4 regions of the Exiguobacterium sp. s141 genome follow, and region 2 is predicted to be linked to each of the others. Evidence: riboswitches for the same ligand, from Rfam matches in the RefSeq annotation. Region 2 holds a riboswitch; each other region holds the start of a gene.
What was found. A riboswitch is a leader RNA that binds a small molecule or an ion and turns the genes downstream of it on or off. The one in region 2 is predicted to bind S-adenosylmethionine.
Positions count from the first base shown of each region.

Region 1: it holds a riboswitch for S-adenosylmethionine, as region 2 does, so the genes downstream of both, KNP74_RS03005 (methionine ABC transporter ATP-binding protein) here and KNP74_RS08595 (Na+/H+ antiporter NhaC family protein) in region 2, are expected to answer to the same signal.
Region 3: it holds a riboswitch for S-adenosylmethionine, as region 2 does, so the genes downstream of both, metK (methionine adenosyltransferase) here and KNP74_RS08595 (Na+/H+ antiporter NhaC family protein) in region 2, are expected to answer to the same signal.
Region 4: it holds a riboswitch for S-adenosylmethionine, as region 2 does, so the genes downstream of both, msrA (peptide-methionine (S)-S-oxide reductase MsrA) here and KNP74_RS08595 (Na+/H+ antiporter NhaC family protein) in region 2, are expected to answer to the same signal.

Region 1 is NZ_JACSLJ010000001.1:583,496-587,573, reverse strand. Features, by position in the region: gene gcvH (glycine cleavage system protein GcvH) at 1-31, shown strand, start outside; gene KNP74_RS03015 (PTS sugar transporter subunit IIC) at 74-1,126, opposite strand; gene KNP74_RS03010 (thioredoxin family protein) at 1,317-1,571, shown strand; SAM riboswitch class I at 2,025-2,130, shown strand; gene KNP74_RS03005 (methionine ABC transporter ATP-binding protein) at 2,208-3,236, shown strand; gene KNP74_RS03000 (methionine ABC transporter permease) at 3,226-3,888, shown strand; gene KNP74_RS02995 (MetQ/NlpA family ABC transporter substrate-binding protein) at 3,919-4,078, shown strand, end outside.
Region 2 is NZ_JACSLJ010000003.1:33,571-37,648, reverse strand. Features, by position in the region: gene KNP74_RS08600 (TVP38/TMEM64 family protein) at 185-835, shown strand; gene KNP74_RS08595 (Na+/H+ antiporter NhaC family protein) at 857-2,140, opposite strand; SAM riboswitch class I at 2,211-2,306, opposite strand; gene KNP74_RS08590 (GGDEF domain-containing protein) at 2,403-4,078, opposite strand, start outside.
Region 3 is NZ_JACSLJ010000001.1:521,510-525,587, reverse strand. Features, by position in the region: gene KNP74_RS02705 (alpha/beta hydrolase family protein) at 1-634, shown strand, start outside; gene pckA (phosphoenolpyruvate carboxykinase (ATP)) at 668-2,239, opposite strand; SAM riboswitch class I at 2,553-2,672, shown strand; gene metK (methionine adenosyltransferase) at 2,803-4,011, shown strand; gene KNP74_RS02690 (hypothetical protein) at 4,055-4,078, opposite strand, start outside.
Region 4 is NZ_JACSLJ010000001.1:154,123-158,200, forward strand. Features, by position in the region: gene KNP74_RS00810 (amidase family protein) at 1-934, opposite strand, end outside; gene KNP74_RS00815 (hypothetical protein) at 1,046-1,207, shown strand; SAM riboswitch class I at 1,252-1,352, shown strand; gene msrA (peptide-methionine (S)-S-oxide reductase MsrA) at 1,415-1,927, shown strand; gene KNP74_RS00825 (GRP family sugar transporter) at 1,956-2,819, opposite strand; tRNA gene KNP74_RS00830 (tRNA-Ala) at 2,953-3,025, shown strand; gene KNP74_RS00835 (four-helix bundle copper-binding protein) at 3,140-3,472, shown strand; gene KNP74_RS00840 (3'-5' exonuclease) at 3,539-4,078, shown strand, end outside.

The DNA of each region.
Region 1 (4,078 bases), on a different contig from region 2:
CGAAGAATACGAAGCGATGATTCAAGGCTAAACAAAACCCGGTTTCTCTTCACGAGAAGCCGGGCTTTTTTGTTCATTCGAAATCGAGGCGGTAATGATCAGGCTGGATGAGCGACGTCCGGTTGAACAGGCGGTAGAAGATGATTCCAAGCGTTATCGGGATGAGTCCGAACAAGACGATGACGAGCATGACGTTCCAGAGCGCGAACCCTCCCGGCATCAAATGCAAGGCGTTGATTGGCCCGATGAGGCCGGAGACGCCGAAACCGGCACTGATCGGCGTGCCTTCGATCCGAAGGATGCCTGCGAGCGCTCCGAGGATGGCCGCATTGGCGAGTACGGGCAACATCATGATCGGACGACGGACGAAGTTCGCCATTTGAATCTTCGGTGACCCGAGGAAGTGGGCGATCGACGTTCCCGTCGCGTTCATCTGCCAGCCGGCGATGGCGAGACCGAAGCCGGCGGCGACGACCCCTAGGTTGGCGGCCCCGGCCGCGACACCAGACAGGCTGATCGCTGTGGCGATGCCGACCGTCGAGATTGGCGAGACGATGATGAGCGAGAACGCCATCGCAATCAACATGCCCATCACAATCGGCTGTAGTTCCGTCATTGTCATAATGATCGTCCCGACGTATGTTGTGATTTGTGAGATGTAGGTGAGCAGGAACGCCCCGATCCCTCCGGCGACGACGATGACCGTCATCGGTAAGACGAGTACCGTGTATGTCTTCAAGCGTGGCGACAACTGCATGACGAGGAACGTCGCAAGAGCGGCCGTCACACCGGCCGTGATGACGTCACCGATTCCAGCCATGAGGAACACCCCTTCCTCGATGCGGATGGCGCCGCTCCCGACTTGGGTCGCGATGCCGATTGTGCCGGCCTCGAGTGCCGAGCGTCCGAACTGCATGGCGACGGCGACACCGATGATAACCGGTAAGAGACGCATCGCGATTGTCGTCGCATCTAAGATGAACTGCAAGGACGGAACATAAGGTAAGATGGCTTTCGTTAATTCACCGAGCAAAGCGCTCGGGATGAGGGCGATGAGAATGGCAAGACTGAGGCCGTTCAAGACGTTCATCAAAAACTGTTTTCCGGTAAGCTTCTCTTCCGTCATTGGGGATTCACCTGTCCTTTTCTACTGGTATGCTGTTATGTACAAAAGCAATAAAGTTAATGACCATACTATGCCTCTTTCTAGCGAGCGTCAATACAAAATGTTGAAATGTTCAGAATTTTCCATTTGAGCACAACTTTTGAACCGACCGGTCCGGATTCATATACTTAGAGGAGAGGTGAGAATAATGATGACAGACGGATTCTTATATATATACGCCCCGATGTGCGGTACATGCGCCGTGGCCGAGCGGATGCTCTCGGTCGTCGAGGCGGTCGATCCCGAACTCCAGATTGAAAAACGCGATGCCAACTTTATCCCGAACGAGCTCGAGGCGTATCAGGTCATGAGCGTCCCGGCGCTATTGAAGCTGGAGAATGGTCAAGTTCGCGATCGTTTGTACGCGTTTCAAAACGTCCAGCACGTCCTATCTTTCGTCAAATGAGATAGGATGATTAGAATAATCTGAAAATTTTAAATAATCAGTTGACACAGAAAGTTCACGAATGATATATTCATTACAACATCTTACTTGAACACAACATAGGACGAGATTTTCCCGTCAGCAAGACGTTTTCGAACAACCGTTGCATGAGCTTACGCGATTTCAGGTGGACCTTCCCTTCGATTGTCCCCCAAAAAAATCAAGCGTCGGGGCACCGGTCGCGTAATTGCATGGTCCGTTCGAAGATCGAGTGATGGTCGGGTAAAAATCCCCCATATAAGGATGAATGCTCTGATCGGGCAAAAGAGGTTCATCTATGGGTTGTCCTTCAGTGACTCAAGGTGCTACGTTCTGTGTCATCCTCGGATGGCACCTTTTTTAATTTGTCTGAAAAAAATAGTTTGACATGAAAATAATGTGTCGCTATGATAAAGCTAATCAAATACGCAACCACTCTTATCAAGAGAGGCTGAGGGACTGGCCCTATGACGCCCAGCAACCGCGGATCAATCCGAAATGGTGCTAATTCCAGCAAGGTGTAAACCTTGGAAGATGAGAGCAATCGTTGTCCGTACGATAAAGTACGCACGTTTGCTCAAACGTGCGTACTTTTTTTGTTGTCAGGAGGGAAATGGATTGATTCAATTACGCAATGTGGCCAAATGGTTCGACACGAAAAACGGTCGGGTTCAGGCGGTCGATGATGTGTCGCTTACAATCGAAAGCGGCGAAATTTTTGGAATAATCGGATATTCAGGGGCGGGGAAGTCGACGCTCATCCGCTTGCTCAACCGACTCGAGGCACCGTCAAGCGGTGAAATCGTGGTCGCCGGCAGCGAGCTGACGAAACTCACGCCGAAGGAACTGCGCGGGGTGCGTAAAAATGTCTCGATGGTGTTCCAACACTTCAACCTATTATGGTCGCGCACGGTCGCTGAGAATATTAGCTTCCCGCTCGAACTCATCGGGGTACCGGCGAGTGAGCGCAAACGCCGCGTCCAAGAGCTCGTCGAACTCGTCGGCCTCGCCGGACGGGAAGACAGCTATCCGTCACAACTATCGGGCGGCCAAAAGCAGCGAGTCGGGATCGCCCGTGCGCTCGCTACGAATCCAGAAGTGCTCCTCTGCGATGAAGCGACGAGCGCACTCGACCCGAAGACAACGGACTCGATTCTCGAACTGCTCGTCAGTATCAACAAGAAACTCGGTTTGACGATCGTCCTCATCACCCATGAGATGCACGTCATCCAAAAGATTTGTCACCGGGTCGCCGTCATGGAGGCCGGGAAGGTCGTCGAGACCGGACAAGTCGCCGACGTGTTCCAACATCCGGAACAGCCGATCACGAAAGAGTTCGTCAAACAGATCGGCGCGGTCGAGGACATGTCGCTCACGTTCGAACATTTGAAAGCCCGGTATCCGAGCGGACAAATCGTCAAGCTCAAATTCTTGAACGAGACGGCCGAACAACCGATTCTGTCGGAAGTGTTGAAGCAGCATGACATCGGCTTCAACATCATCGGCGGGAAGGTGACGCAGTCACAGGTCGGTGCCCTCGGGACATTATTCATCCAATTGATCGGAGAGCCGGCTGAAGTCGAGCGGGCCATCGCCTCAATCCGGTCGCAGGCAGTGGAAGTGGAGGTAGAAAGCGATGTTTCCTAATGTAGATTGGCAAGTCATGCTCGAGCAGACGTGGGAGACGCTCTATATGACGCTCGTCGCCGGAGCCGCGACGTTCGTCATCGGTCTCGCCCTCGGGATGCTCTTATACGTCACGAACGAACCGCTCATGATGAAAAACCGTCCGATTTACACGGTTATCAGCGCAATCGTCAACGTGTTCCGGTCGATCCCGTTCATCATTTTGATCATCTTGCTCATCCCGTTCACGTTACTCGTCGTCGGGACGATGCTCGGATCGACGGCAGCGTTGCCGGCGCTCATCATCGGTGCGGCTCCGTTCTATGCGCGGATGGTCGAGCTCGCCCTGCGTGAAGTCGACCGCGGCGTCATCGAGGCGGCTGAATCGATGGGTGCGACAAAATGGCAGATCGTCTATAAAGTGTTGTTCCCAGAAGCATTGCCGGCCATCGTGTCAGGCATCACGGTCACGATCGTCGCGATCGTCGGTTATACGGCGATGGCAGGGGTCGTTGGGGGCGGGGGACTCGGGAACTTGGCGTTCCTCGAAGGGTTCCAGCGCTCACAGAGTGACGTCACGTTCGTCGCGACCGTCTTAATCTTGGTTATCGTCTTCGTCATCCAGTTCATCGGCGATCGACTCGTATCAGTAATTGACAAGCGTTCCGCTTGATCTAAATAGAAAATTTGGAGGGGTTTTATAATGAAATCATGGAAAACAGTACTCGGATTGACAGCAGCTTCAGCACTCACTATTCTCGCAGCTTGCGGCGGAGATTCAGAATCAGGTTCGGGCGATGATAAGACGCTCGTCGTCGGTGCGTCAAACGTCCCGCACGCTGAGATTTTAGAGCACATTCAAG
Region 2 (4,078 bases):
GAACGTTGGGTTGTGTCGTTCGACGAGCGGACTTGCCTGCAACCACAAGTCCATATTATATGATAGATATCACAGCGAAATTTCGCAAATACTTTTTATTTTTTTTACTGGCGTGCAGGGGGATGCGTCTTCCTGAGCGAAATCGGGTAAAAGGTATTAATGAAAGTCGAAGGTGGAAACTGATATGCTCACATCACTCCAACAATGGATTATCCAACTGATTGAATGGCTGCAAGAGCTTCCGGGAGGCCCATGGGCGGGACTAGGGGCGCCGTTCCTTGAGGCGATCTTTCCATTTCTTCCGCTCGTCCTCATCATTTCGGCGAACGCGGCCACGTATGGGTTCTTGCTCGGGACGTTATTGTCTTGGGTCGGTAGTTTACTAGGGACGATTCTTGTCTTTACAGCCGTCCGTTACGTATTCCGTAAACCGATGACACGGTGGCTCGAAAAACATAAACAAGGGGTATATTGGCTGGAACGCATCAACCATATGAGCCCGATCTCGCTTGGGTTTTTATATTCGCTCCCGTTCATCCCGGTCAGTTTGATCACATACTTACTTGCCCTCATTCAAATGCCGCTTCGGACATTCATCATGGCGGCGGGGTTCGGGAAACTGCTTGTCGTCTTGATTTTTTCGGTCATTGGTGACCAGTGGGAAGAGTTTATTCAAAGTCCGTTCCGCTTATCGATGCTTGGACTGTTACTGTTTATCCTTTGGGCGATCAGCCGTGGTCTCGAGGAATTGCTCAAGCGGCGCGCCTTCAAAAAACGCAACGAACAACTTCAACGTGAACGTGAAACGAAACGTCAAACGACCCTTCGAAACTAGTGCTTCAAAGGGTCGTTTTGGTTAGGCGCGCTTTTTGAAACGCGGGAAGTTAAAGACGATGGCCAGCCCTCCGCAAATGAAGAGCAGGAATGGATAGAACATATACGGGACGAGCGCTGGTGACGCCGTATTCGTCAATTCGGCGGCGATGAGCAACTGTGCCCCATAAGGCAACAGGCCTTGGACGCCACACGAGAAGATGTCGAGCACACTCGCTGATTTCTTTCGCTCGATGTCATACGTATCGGCGATATTGGCGGCGAGCGGACCGGCCACAAGAATCGAGATCGTGTTGTTCGCCGTCGCGACGTTGGTCGCGCTGACGAGCCCGGCGATGCTCCATTCGGCACCGGCACGTTTTTGAATCCGCGACGTGAGCGCGTCACGCAAGTAAGTGAGCCCGCCGTTATGTGAGATGAGTCCGACGAGTCCGCCCATGAGGAGCGTCAAGAGCGAAATCTCGGCCATACCCATCATCCCGTCTGCCATAGCCGTGACGTATGAAGTGACAGCCAAACTCCCATCGATCAAACCGATGATGCCGGTCAAGGCGATCCCGCCAAGCAAAACGAGAATGACGTTCAACCCGGTCAAGGCGAGAGCGATGACGGCGAGGTATGGAATGAGTTTATACCATTCGAACGCGGCTGCATCGACAGTCGATTCTCCACTCGATAACACTGATAAGAGGACGATTGTGATAAGGGCGGCCGGGAGGACAATCCAAAAGTTGGTTCGGAATTTGTCACGCATATTGGTACGCTGGGTCCGGACGGCAGCGATTGTCGTGTCCGAGATGAACGACAAGTTGTCCCCGAACATGGCACCACCGACGACGGCAGCCGCCGCGATGGCGATATTGACGCCACTTTCTTCGTGGATACCGAGCGCGATCGGGGCGAGGGCCGCAATCGTGCCGGTCGATGTGCCCATCGCCATTGAGATGAAGGCCGCGATGACGAACAGGCCGCTCAAGAGGAGCGAAGGCGGTAATAACGTCAATGCCGCATTGACGGTCGCATCAATCGCCCCGATTGCTTCGGCGACGCTTGAAAACGCGCCGGCGAGCAAGAAGATGAACACCATGATCAAGATGCTTGGGTTGCCGGCGCCTTGGGCGACACGTTCGACCGTCTGGGTGACGCTTCCTTTCGTCATCATCGCCGCGACGATGACGGCAATCAAGGCCGCAATCAAGACGGGAAATTTATAAAAATCGTCATAGTAGATGCCTGCCCCGATAAAGAAGACGAGGAAGACGAGCAAAGGCAATAGTGCCCATTTGTTAGCTGTCGGTTGTTCCAATCGATTCACCTCATTCATAAAATAAAAAGAGAGCCTTCTGAAAAAAGGCTCTCTCTACAAGAAAACACTTTTTTCATCTTTCGAGCAGACTGCTCGCTGGATTTGGCACAGGTTACCCGCTGCCGAGACGTCACTGGGCCAGTCCCTCAGTCTCTCTTGATAAAAAAGTTGTGATATTTAATTATAAGACACGTTCCCTAACGTACTTGTTTCAAATCCGCTTGTCAATAGCAAACCCCCACGCGGTGAACGTGGGGGTGAGTCAGGTCGTTAAGAAATTGTAATGGGCGACGCGGTTGCGTCCGGCGTACTTCCCGCCGACGTAGAGGGCCCGGTCAGCGTTACGAATCGTATCGTCGAGGCGTTTGTCACCGAACGCCTGAATCGTGTCGACACCGATCGAAGCGGTGACGGGGATATCGATCCCGTCGACGTGGAACGGTTTGTTCTCGATTTGTTGCCGGATTCGTTCGGCGATTTCGATTGCCTGTTCGACATCGCAACGGTTCAATAGCAAGATGAACTCTTCACCGCCGTAACGGGCGGCAAAATCTTCGGTGCGGAGTGCCTGGCGAATCCGCCGTCCAAACTCTTGGAGCACACTGTCCCCGACTTGATGTCCGTGCACATCGTTGATTTTTTTGAAAAAGTCGATGTCGAGCATCGCGACCGAAATCGGATACATCGAACCGTCCGAGATTTGTTGAATCCCGTATTCGTAAAACGCGCGTGCATTGGCGAGGAGCGTCAAGCTGTCGGTCCGACTTTCCGTGTAAAGACGGTCGCGCTCATGGCAACGGCTGATCGTCCGGTTGAACGACTTGAGAAGTTTGACGATTTCACGTTGGATGGTCGGGGGATACCCATAGACGTGTTCACCCGTCATGACGAGCCACGTGCGAATCCCTTCGATCTCCTCGGACCGAACCGAGATGAAACTATGATAGTCGTCGTCAAATTCGTTCGACAGTGGTGCGTCCCATTCGAAGCGCATCTCATATTCGACCGAGGCTTCGTTCGGATAAGCGTGATCGAGCAAATCGAACACGATGTGACGATCAATCGGCTGACGCGTCTTCAAATCAAAGTACAGGGTACGGTCGAACAGTTTAAACTCGACGAACCCTTCGTCATAGTGATTGAGCCGCTCACATTGACTGAGAAACACTTCGATGGCTTGCGCCTCGCTCTGCGATAACGACACGGCTTCTTTTGCCTCATCATACTGTTCAATCAACGATCTAAAGGCGTCTTGCCGGCCTTTTTGGATGATGAGCCGCTTGATGAAGAACGTCAACGCGGCAGCGATGCTGCTGACGACGAGTAAATTCGTCTCCCGGAACAACGAGGCCGCCAAAATGAAGACGAGACTGACGATATACGTATAAAACGCGATGCTCAGAAAATCGCGGACCGGGATGTCGACGCGGAACCACCAACCGACTTGATACTTTTGCACGACCGTGTTCAAGATGATGGCCAGAATCAAACCGGCGAGCGGCAGGAACGAGTCTTGAGAATAGAAGCCGAGACCGGTTACACCACCAAGTGCCAAGTAAACACCGGCTGGGATGGCAATCTCCAAGAAAGACGTGATGGCGTTCCAAGGATACGTGAAGCGGAAGCGTCGAAGCGCGACGCGCGGTTTCAAGTTGACGAACTGGAAGACGAGGAGACCAATCTGATTGACGAAAAGCGCCGTCTCGAAATCAAAAAACAAGAAAATGATGAGGACGATACTTTCCGAAAACGTGAAGTAGACGCCTTTCCGTTCGATGGAGTCCATTTGAAAAATGATGACAAGGAGCGCGATCAAGATGAACGGCAACGGCTCGATGGCGGGTATGTTCAATACGCCTGTGGCGAACAAGGTGATCGTCGATATGAGTAAAACACTCCATATGCTCCAACCAAGGACGGACATCTTGCGAAAATGGT
Region 3 (4,078 bases), on a different contig from region 2:
ACCGAACGGGCACGTCCTGTTTTATTTGCGCGGCGGAACAGGACGCATCGGGGACGTGCGCTTGCCTCGGTTGATGCAGTTCGCGGCCAAAGGCTTCCACGTCGTGGCGCCTGTTTACCGTGGTAACCATGGGGGGAGCGGGAAAGAAGACTTCGGCGGGGCCGATTTAGAGGATGTCTTGTCTCTTTATGATCGCGTCCATCGAACGGATACGCTCATTCATGCCCTTGGCTTCTCGCGCGGGGGCATGATGGCGTTGTCGCTCGCCGCGGAGCGGCCGCTCACGTCCGTGACCTCATGGGCGGGTGTCACCAATTTGGAATGGACGTACGAAGAGCAACGCTCGATGCGGAAAATGCTCCGCCGTATGACCGGGGGTGACCCGGAAGCGGCTCGTGAGGCGTACGTGGAGCGTTCACCCCTCTACAAGGACTGGGAGGCCCCGACGTTATTGATTCACGGGACAGACGACGAGCAAGTGCGGCTCCGCCATGCGACAGCCGTGGCCGAACGGATGGGGGAGCGGGCCGAACTTTGGATCGTCCCGTTCGCTCATCAACTCCCGTTTTGGGAAAAGTGGAAGACGACCGATGAGGCGATGGACTGGATGTTAGCCGTCGCACCAAAAAAATGACTAGCGCCTAAACCAGGCGCTAGTCATTTTTTATTAAACGATGATTGGGCCGGCCGCGACGACCGCCTCACTCGCTTTCGTGAATCGTTTGAAGTTGTCTTGGAACTTACGGGCGAGCGCTGCCGCCTCGGCGTCGTAGCGGGCCCCGTCTTTCCATGTGCCCCGTGGGTTGAGCACGTCGTCTGGCACCCCGTCGATGTGGCGTGGAATCTCGACGTTGAAGATGTCATGGCGCGTCGTCTCGACGTCACGGAGTTTCCCGTTGACGGCCGCGTTCACCATCGCCCGTGTATAGGCGAGCTTCATCCGCGATCCTTCGCCGTAAGCTCCGCCGGTCCAACCGGTATTGACGAGATAGACGTCGACGTCATGTTTCTCGATCAACGTGCCGAGCATGTCGGCGTAGCGTTCCGGTGCGAGCGGCAAGAACGGTGACCCGAAACATGTCGAGAAGGTCGCCTGCGGCTCCGTCACGCCGCGCTCCGTGCCGGCTAGCTTCGACGTATAGCCTGACAAGAAGTGATACATCGCCTGTTCCTTCGTCAATTTGCTGATTGGAGGCAGGACGCCGTACGCGTCGGCCGTCAAGAAGACGATCGTGTTCGGATGCCCGGCTCGTGACGGAAGCATCGCGTTATCGATAAATTGAATCGGGTAGGCTGCCCGTGTGTTCTCAGTGAGTGAGATGTTCTTGTAGTCTGGCGCCCGTTCCTCGTCCAAGACGACGTTCTCAATCAACGAGCCAAATCGAATAGCATCGTAGATTTGAGGTTCGTTCTCACGCGACAAGTTGATCGTCTTCGCGTAGCAACCGCCTTCAATGTTGAAGACGCCGTCAGGAGACCAACCATGCTCGTCGTCCCCGATTAAATGACGTTCTGTGTCGGCCGATAGCGTCGTCTTTCCGGTACCTGATAGCCCGAAGAAGAGAGCCGTCTCGCCGGCATCCGATACGTTCGCCGAGCAATGCATCGACAAGACGTGCTGTTCCGGTAACAGGAAGTTCATGACTGAGAAAATCGATTTTTTAATTTCGCCGCCGTATTCTGTTCCCCCGATCAGAATGGTCCGTTTGGCGAATGAGACGAGAATGAACGTTTCGGAGTTCGTCCCGTCGACTTCCGGATCGGCCTTATAGCTCGGTGCATAGATGACCGTGAACGGATCAAAGGCACCTTGTGTCGGCCATTCGCGCAAGAACAACTGTTTCGCGAACAAGTTGTGCCACGCGTATTCTGTGATGGCCCGCACTGGAAGCGTATAATGCTCGTCAGCCCCGGCAGACGCCTCGAGATAATAGAGCTTGTCTTTCGTCTCGAGATGCGTGAGCACTTTATTGAGCAGTGCCGTGAACTTCTCTTCTGCGATCGGTTGGTTGACCGGACCCCAGTCTACTAAATGATTGCTGACTTCATCTTGCACGACGAATTTGTCTTTCGGTGACCGTCCTGTGAATTTACCTGTACTGACCGATAAAGCCCCGTCTTTCGTCAGTACGCCTTCCCCGTTGCGAATGGCTTCTTCCACCAATTCTGGAACCGTTAAGTTCCGCATCATGTCGGCACCTTTAATTAATTCTTCGATTTTCAGGAGCGTTGTCGCCATCCTGAATCCCACCTTTCCCCTAAATAGATGTGGATGAAATCCGCATACTTCCGCGTTTTATTAGTATGACGTTTTTATTATATGTGACATACTAATCAAAAACAAGCCTTTTTACCCTTTAAAGTAAGCGCTTTCTTACACTGTCATTCTAACATATTCTGTACCAGGTCATAGTACAAAATCGAAAACCGACAAAAAAATGTTTGATATTTCACAAACATAACTATTGCGAGTTCGTGAAAAGTTTTACGAATTCAGTCGATACGCTTGACAGAACGGGGTGTCATTTATATGATGGTCTTCGTAACGGATACTCTTATTCTGAGCGGTGGAGGGAACAAGGCCCTACGAAGCCCAGCAACCGTCCGATTTGTCATTGTTATTCGGAAAAGGTGCTATCCTGAAGCGAAGCGCAAGCTTCGAACGATAAGAGGGTAAGGAAGAACGATTCAACCTTTCCCATTGAACATGGCGAAAGGTTTTTTTCATTACCGTCCCAAAGCAACGCGTAAGGGGAACGAGTACCGTCCACACATCACCCTTATTATAGGAGGTTTTTCGAAATGGCAAACTTGAACCGTCGACTTTTCACTTCGGAGTCCGTCACGGAAGGACATCCGGATAAAATTTGTGACCAAATCTCAGATGCGATTTTGGATGCGATTTTATCTGAAGATCCAAACGCCCGCGTTGCGGCTGAGACATCTGTCACGACAGGTCTCGTGCTCGTAGCAGGTGAGATCACAACATCAACTTACGTGGATATCCCGAAAGTTGTTCGTGAAACAGTTCGTGAGATCGGCTACACACGTGCAAAATATGGTTTTGATGCAGAGACTTGTGCTGTCCTCACATCGATTGATGAGCAATCGGTAGACATCGCCCAAGGTGTCGACCAAGCGCTTGAAGCTCGTGAAGGACAAATGACTGAAGAAGAAATCGATGCGATCGGCGCTGGTGACCAAGGTCTCATGTTCGGTTACGCAACAAAAGAGACACCAGAACTCATGCCGCTCCCGATTTCACTCGCGCACAAATTGTCACGTCGTTTGGCAGAAGTTCGTAAGAACGGCACGCTCGCTTACCTTCGTCCTGATGGTAAGACACAAGTGACGGTCGAATACGACGAAGCGAACAACCCAGTTCGCATCGACACAATCGTCATCTCGACGCAACACGCCGAAGACATCACACTCGAACAAATCCAAGCTGATTTGAAAGAGCACGTCATCGACGCGGTCATCCCGTCTGAACTCATCGACGCGGATACAAAATACTTCATCAACCCGACTGGCCGTTTCGTCATCGGTGGACCACAAGGGGATGCAGGCCTTACAGGACGTAAAATCATCGTCGATACGTACGGTGGTTACGCTCGCCACGGCGGCGGCGCGTTCTCAGGTAAAGACCCAACCAAAGTTGACCGTTCAGCGGCGTACGCGGCTCGTTACGTAGCGAAAAACCTCGTTGCAGCGGGACTTGCTGACAAAGCAGAAGTTCAACTTGCTTACGCGATTGGCGTTGCCCACCCGGTATCGATCGCAGTCGACACGTTCGGCACAGGCAAATTGAGCGAGACTGAGCTCGTCGAACTCGTTCGCGAGAACTTCGACCTCCGTCCGGCCGGCATCATCAAGATGCTCGACCTTCGCCGTCCAATCTACAAGCAGACAGCAGCTTACGGCCACTTCGGTCGTACAGACGTTGAACTCCCATGGGAGCAAACGGATAAAGCGGCAGTGCTTGAAGAAGGCGCGAAACGCTTCGCATAAGACAGTAAAAACGACCTTTCTCAGCGAAAGGTCGTTTTTTTTGTTAGGCTTGTGTTTTGTTGTCATT
Region 4 (4,078 bases), on a different contig from region 2:
CGAGCGTATCATGGGCGGGCAGCTCGACTTCGACAAGGTCGATGCCGCTCTGTTTCAACAGCTCGGTCGCCTCACCGTATAATGCTTGTTCTTCTGCTAATAAATCAGCTTTGACGATCCCGACACGCATCCCGACCGCTTGGCGCTCGTCGAGGCACGTCCGATACGGCGGACCGGCCGGGAGGTTGAGTGTCGCCGGGTCCGCCGGGTCTTCCCCTACCATCACCTCAAGTGCCCTTACCGCGTCTTCGAGCGTTCGTGCCATCGGTCCCGCCGTGTCTTGCGACCGCGAGATCGGGATGATGCCACTCCGACTGATGAGGCCGACGGTCGGTTTGATGCCGACGATGCCATTGTGCACGCTCGGATGGATGATGGAGCCGCTCGTCTCGCTACCGACAGCGAGCAGTGTCAGGTTCGCTGCAACCGCAGAGGCCGAACCTGAGCTCGAACCTCCGACATCGAGCTTATCCCCATATGGATTGAGCGTCTGCCCACCGACACCGCTCCAGCCGTTCGGCATGCCCTCGGTCAAAAAGTTGGCCCATTCGGACAAGTTCGCTTTCCCGAGGATGATGGCCCCGCTCGCTCGCAGGTTTTGGACGAGATTGGCGTCCCGGCCTGCGAAGTGATGCGCGAGGACGACGGCCCCGGCCGTCGTCTTCATGAGTCCGGCTGTCTCGACATTGTCTTTGATCAGCACCGGGATGCCGAGTAGCGGCAAGCGTAGCCCGCGACGAAATGCCCGGTCAGCCGACTCTGCCTCGAACAAGGCGTCCGGGTTCACTTGAATGACCGCCTTCAGTTTGTCGTTAAACTGGGCGATCCGGGTCAAATAATAGGCCGTCACGTCACGCGCCGTAATTGTTCCTTCTTTATATCCGCGATGGGCGGTTTCGATATCGAGTTCCATAAAATCAAATGTGTCAGTCATATTGATTCCTCCTTTGGTCACTCGATGGTATTCGCTATCGCCACATGATTTCCTGTTTTCGTTCGCCAACGAATGTGTAACTTGGTACACTGAAAGAAAAAGGAGGTTACTATGAACCGTTCGTACGTACTCGTCTTATTGTCCGTCTTTGCCTTGTTCTTCTTACAGTTATATGCCGGGGACGCCCCGTATACGTTACCGCTCTCCATCGTGCTCGTCATCCTGATTCTCGGTGCCACCTTGCTCCAACTACGGCGCAAGCCAAACCGTTGACGCCGCTTCAAATCTGATGGTATGATGCTGTCACCAACTACATATCGATATCTTGAGTGAACGAGAGACCTGGCTCTATGACTTCACAGCAACCTGCTACGGCAAGGTGCTACTACCAGCAAGGTGATTGCCTTGGCCGATATGACAGAGCGCTCATGTCGATGACATGGGCGCTTTTTTTGGAATGAAGATGAGGGGGACAAGATAATGGAGAAAGCAACATTCGCAGGCGGCTGCTTTTGGTGCATGGTGACACCGTTCGAGGAACAGCCCGGCATCGAGTCGATCGTATCAGGTTATACGGGAGGTCACGTCGACGATCCGACGTATGAGCAAGTGAAGACAGGGACGACAGGACACTATGAGGTCGTCGAGATCACGTTCGACCCGACGCTGTTCGCATACGAGCGCCTGCTCGAACTGTATTGGATTCAGACCGATCCGACCGATGACGGCGGTCAATTCCAAGACCGAGGCAGTCAATATGCGCCGGCCATCTTCTATCATACAGAAGAACAACGCGTGCAGGCAGAACAGAGTCGCGACGCGCTCGCGGCGAGCGGACGTTTCAAACAGCCGATCGTCACGAAGATTTTACCGGCCGACACGTTCTATCCGGCCGAGGAGTACCATCAAGACTTCCATAAAAAAAATCCGGCCCACTATAAAGAGGACCGGAAAAAATCTGGGCGTGACGCATTCATTGAACAAGCCTGGTAAGCGAAAGACGGGTCGTCTGACCCGTCTTTTAGCTTTTGGCGATTCCGAGCATGAATCCGGCCACGACGATGAGGCCGATACCCATAAAGACGAAGACACGTTCTTTCGTCGTCTTCTCTTCTTTCAATAGATAGATTCCGCCGAGCGTCGCCACGACGACGTTCAATTGCGACAAGGCGAACGAGGTCGCGATCCCGACTTCACCGCTCGACACGAACAGCCCGAAGTTCCCGATCCCCCAGGCGAGACCGGCCATGATGTTTTTGAACGTCTTCGGATCGAACTTCTTCACGTCTTTCTCACGCAGGCTGAACAACAGCGCCGCGACGAACATCCCCACCGACTGTGGCAAGATGGCCGTAATCCCGTCGACTTCGAAATAGTTCGTCAGGACGGCGTACGTCACGTAACCGATACTCGACACGAGCAGAACGAGCAATCCTTTCTTCAAGGCGCCGCTACTGTCTCCGTCTTTGTTCTGCTGATACGACGTCAACGCAGCCCCAATCACGATGAGAACGAGCGCCGAAAATCCGAGCCATAGTTCGGTCGTCGTTTTCCAGTCTCCGAGGACGATGACACCGAACAACGATGTACCGAGAAGCTGCATGCCGGTGCTGATTGGCATCGCCTTCGATACACTTAAAATTTGAAACGATTGGAACTGTAAATATTGTCCGAGTGCCCAGAATGCGCCGGAGATGAAGCCGGTCACGATTGCAAGCGTCGTGAACCCGGGATTGAACACGAGTGCGATGATGACCGCCATCACCATCGCCCCGATTGTCGTCCCGATCAACTGTTGAATCGGCTTCCCACCGACCTTTGAGACGATGAGCGGGATACTCCCCCACATCAAGGCAGGTAAGAGTGCGAGTAAAATCATTTCCATACATGACACCTGCTTTCGTAATATAACATCATTTGTGATTTTCCCACGTTCAGTGCTGATTAAACTTTGTTCAAAAAAATTAAAAATAGCCATTGCCAAATGTTTTACTAGGATGATATAATAATTTTCGAACGGGGCATTAGCTCAGCTGGGAGAGCGCCACGCTGGCAGCGTGGAGGTCAGCGGTTCGAGCCCGCTATGCTCCATTATTGAAGTCACCACTCATTTGAGGGGTGACTTTTTTGCGTCGCCGCCCGGTTTAACTCATCCGCTAGCGGGTAATGATTGTAAGACATCATTATTCCAAAGGGGGACTTATCATGGACCGAGCCTCTGTCGAAGAGACCATTTTAGCCGTCATCGACTGTATGCGGGCAAGCAATCATTGTTTCTCAAAATGCTTACAAGAAGAAGACTTGTTGATGGTCGCCGAGTGTATCCGGCTGACGAAAGAATGTTCGGAAGTGTGTGCACTCGCCCTGAACGCGCTCGAGACCGATTCGGCTTTCACCAAACCGATTGGTGCACTCTGCGCCCAGGTGTGTGACACGTGCGCCGTCGAATGTGGCCGCCACTTGCACGACCATTGCCAACGCTGTGCCGAAGCATGTCTCCGCTGTGCCGAAGCATGCCGCAACCTCGTGGCCGCATAATCGCTTTTTAGTCTAACGATATGTTAGACTTTTTTTATACTTGTTTTTACGAGAAAGGGATCAATTATGCCACATTCAATTCTTGCCATCGACGTCGAGACGGCGAACCGCGATAGTCGCAGCATCTGCTCTGTCGGCTGGAGCCTGCTCGTCGACGGTGAAATCATCGAAACGAACCAACTGCTCGTCAATCCGGAGGAAGACTTCGATGCCGGCAATATCCGGGTCCATGGCATCCGGCCGAGCGATGTCTGGGACGCCCCAGCGTTACCCGAGGTGCTCGAACAGCTCTATCCGACGCTGCGGGATGTCGACCTCGTCATGGCACACAACGCATCGTTCGATATGGGCGCGTTCAAGAAAGCGATCGCCAAATACGATTTATATACGTTTCCGACGATCGAGTACGGCTGTACCGTCAAGTTGTCGAGAAAACTGTATCCAGGTCTGCCGAATCACAAGCTGAACACGATGGCGGAATATTTGAACGTCCCGTTCATGCATCACGATGCGGCTGAAGATGCTCGCGTCTGTGCCCTGCTCATGCGCGACATGATGCAGAAGACCGGGATCCATGATCCGCGTGAACTGCACCGGTACACATCG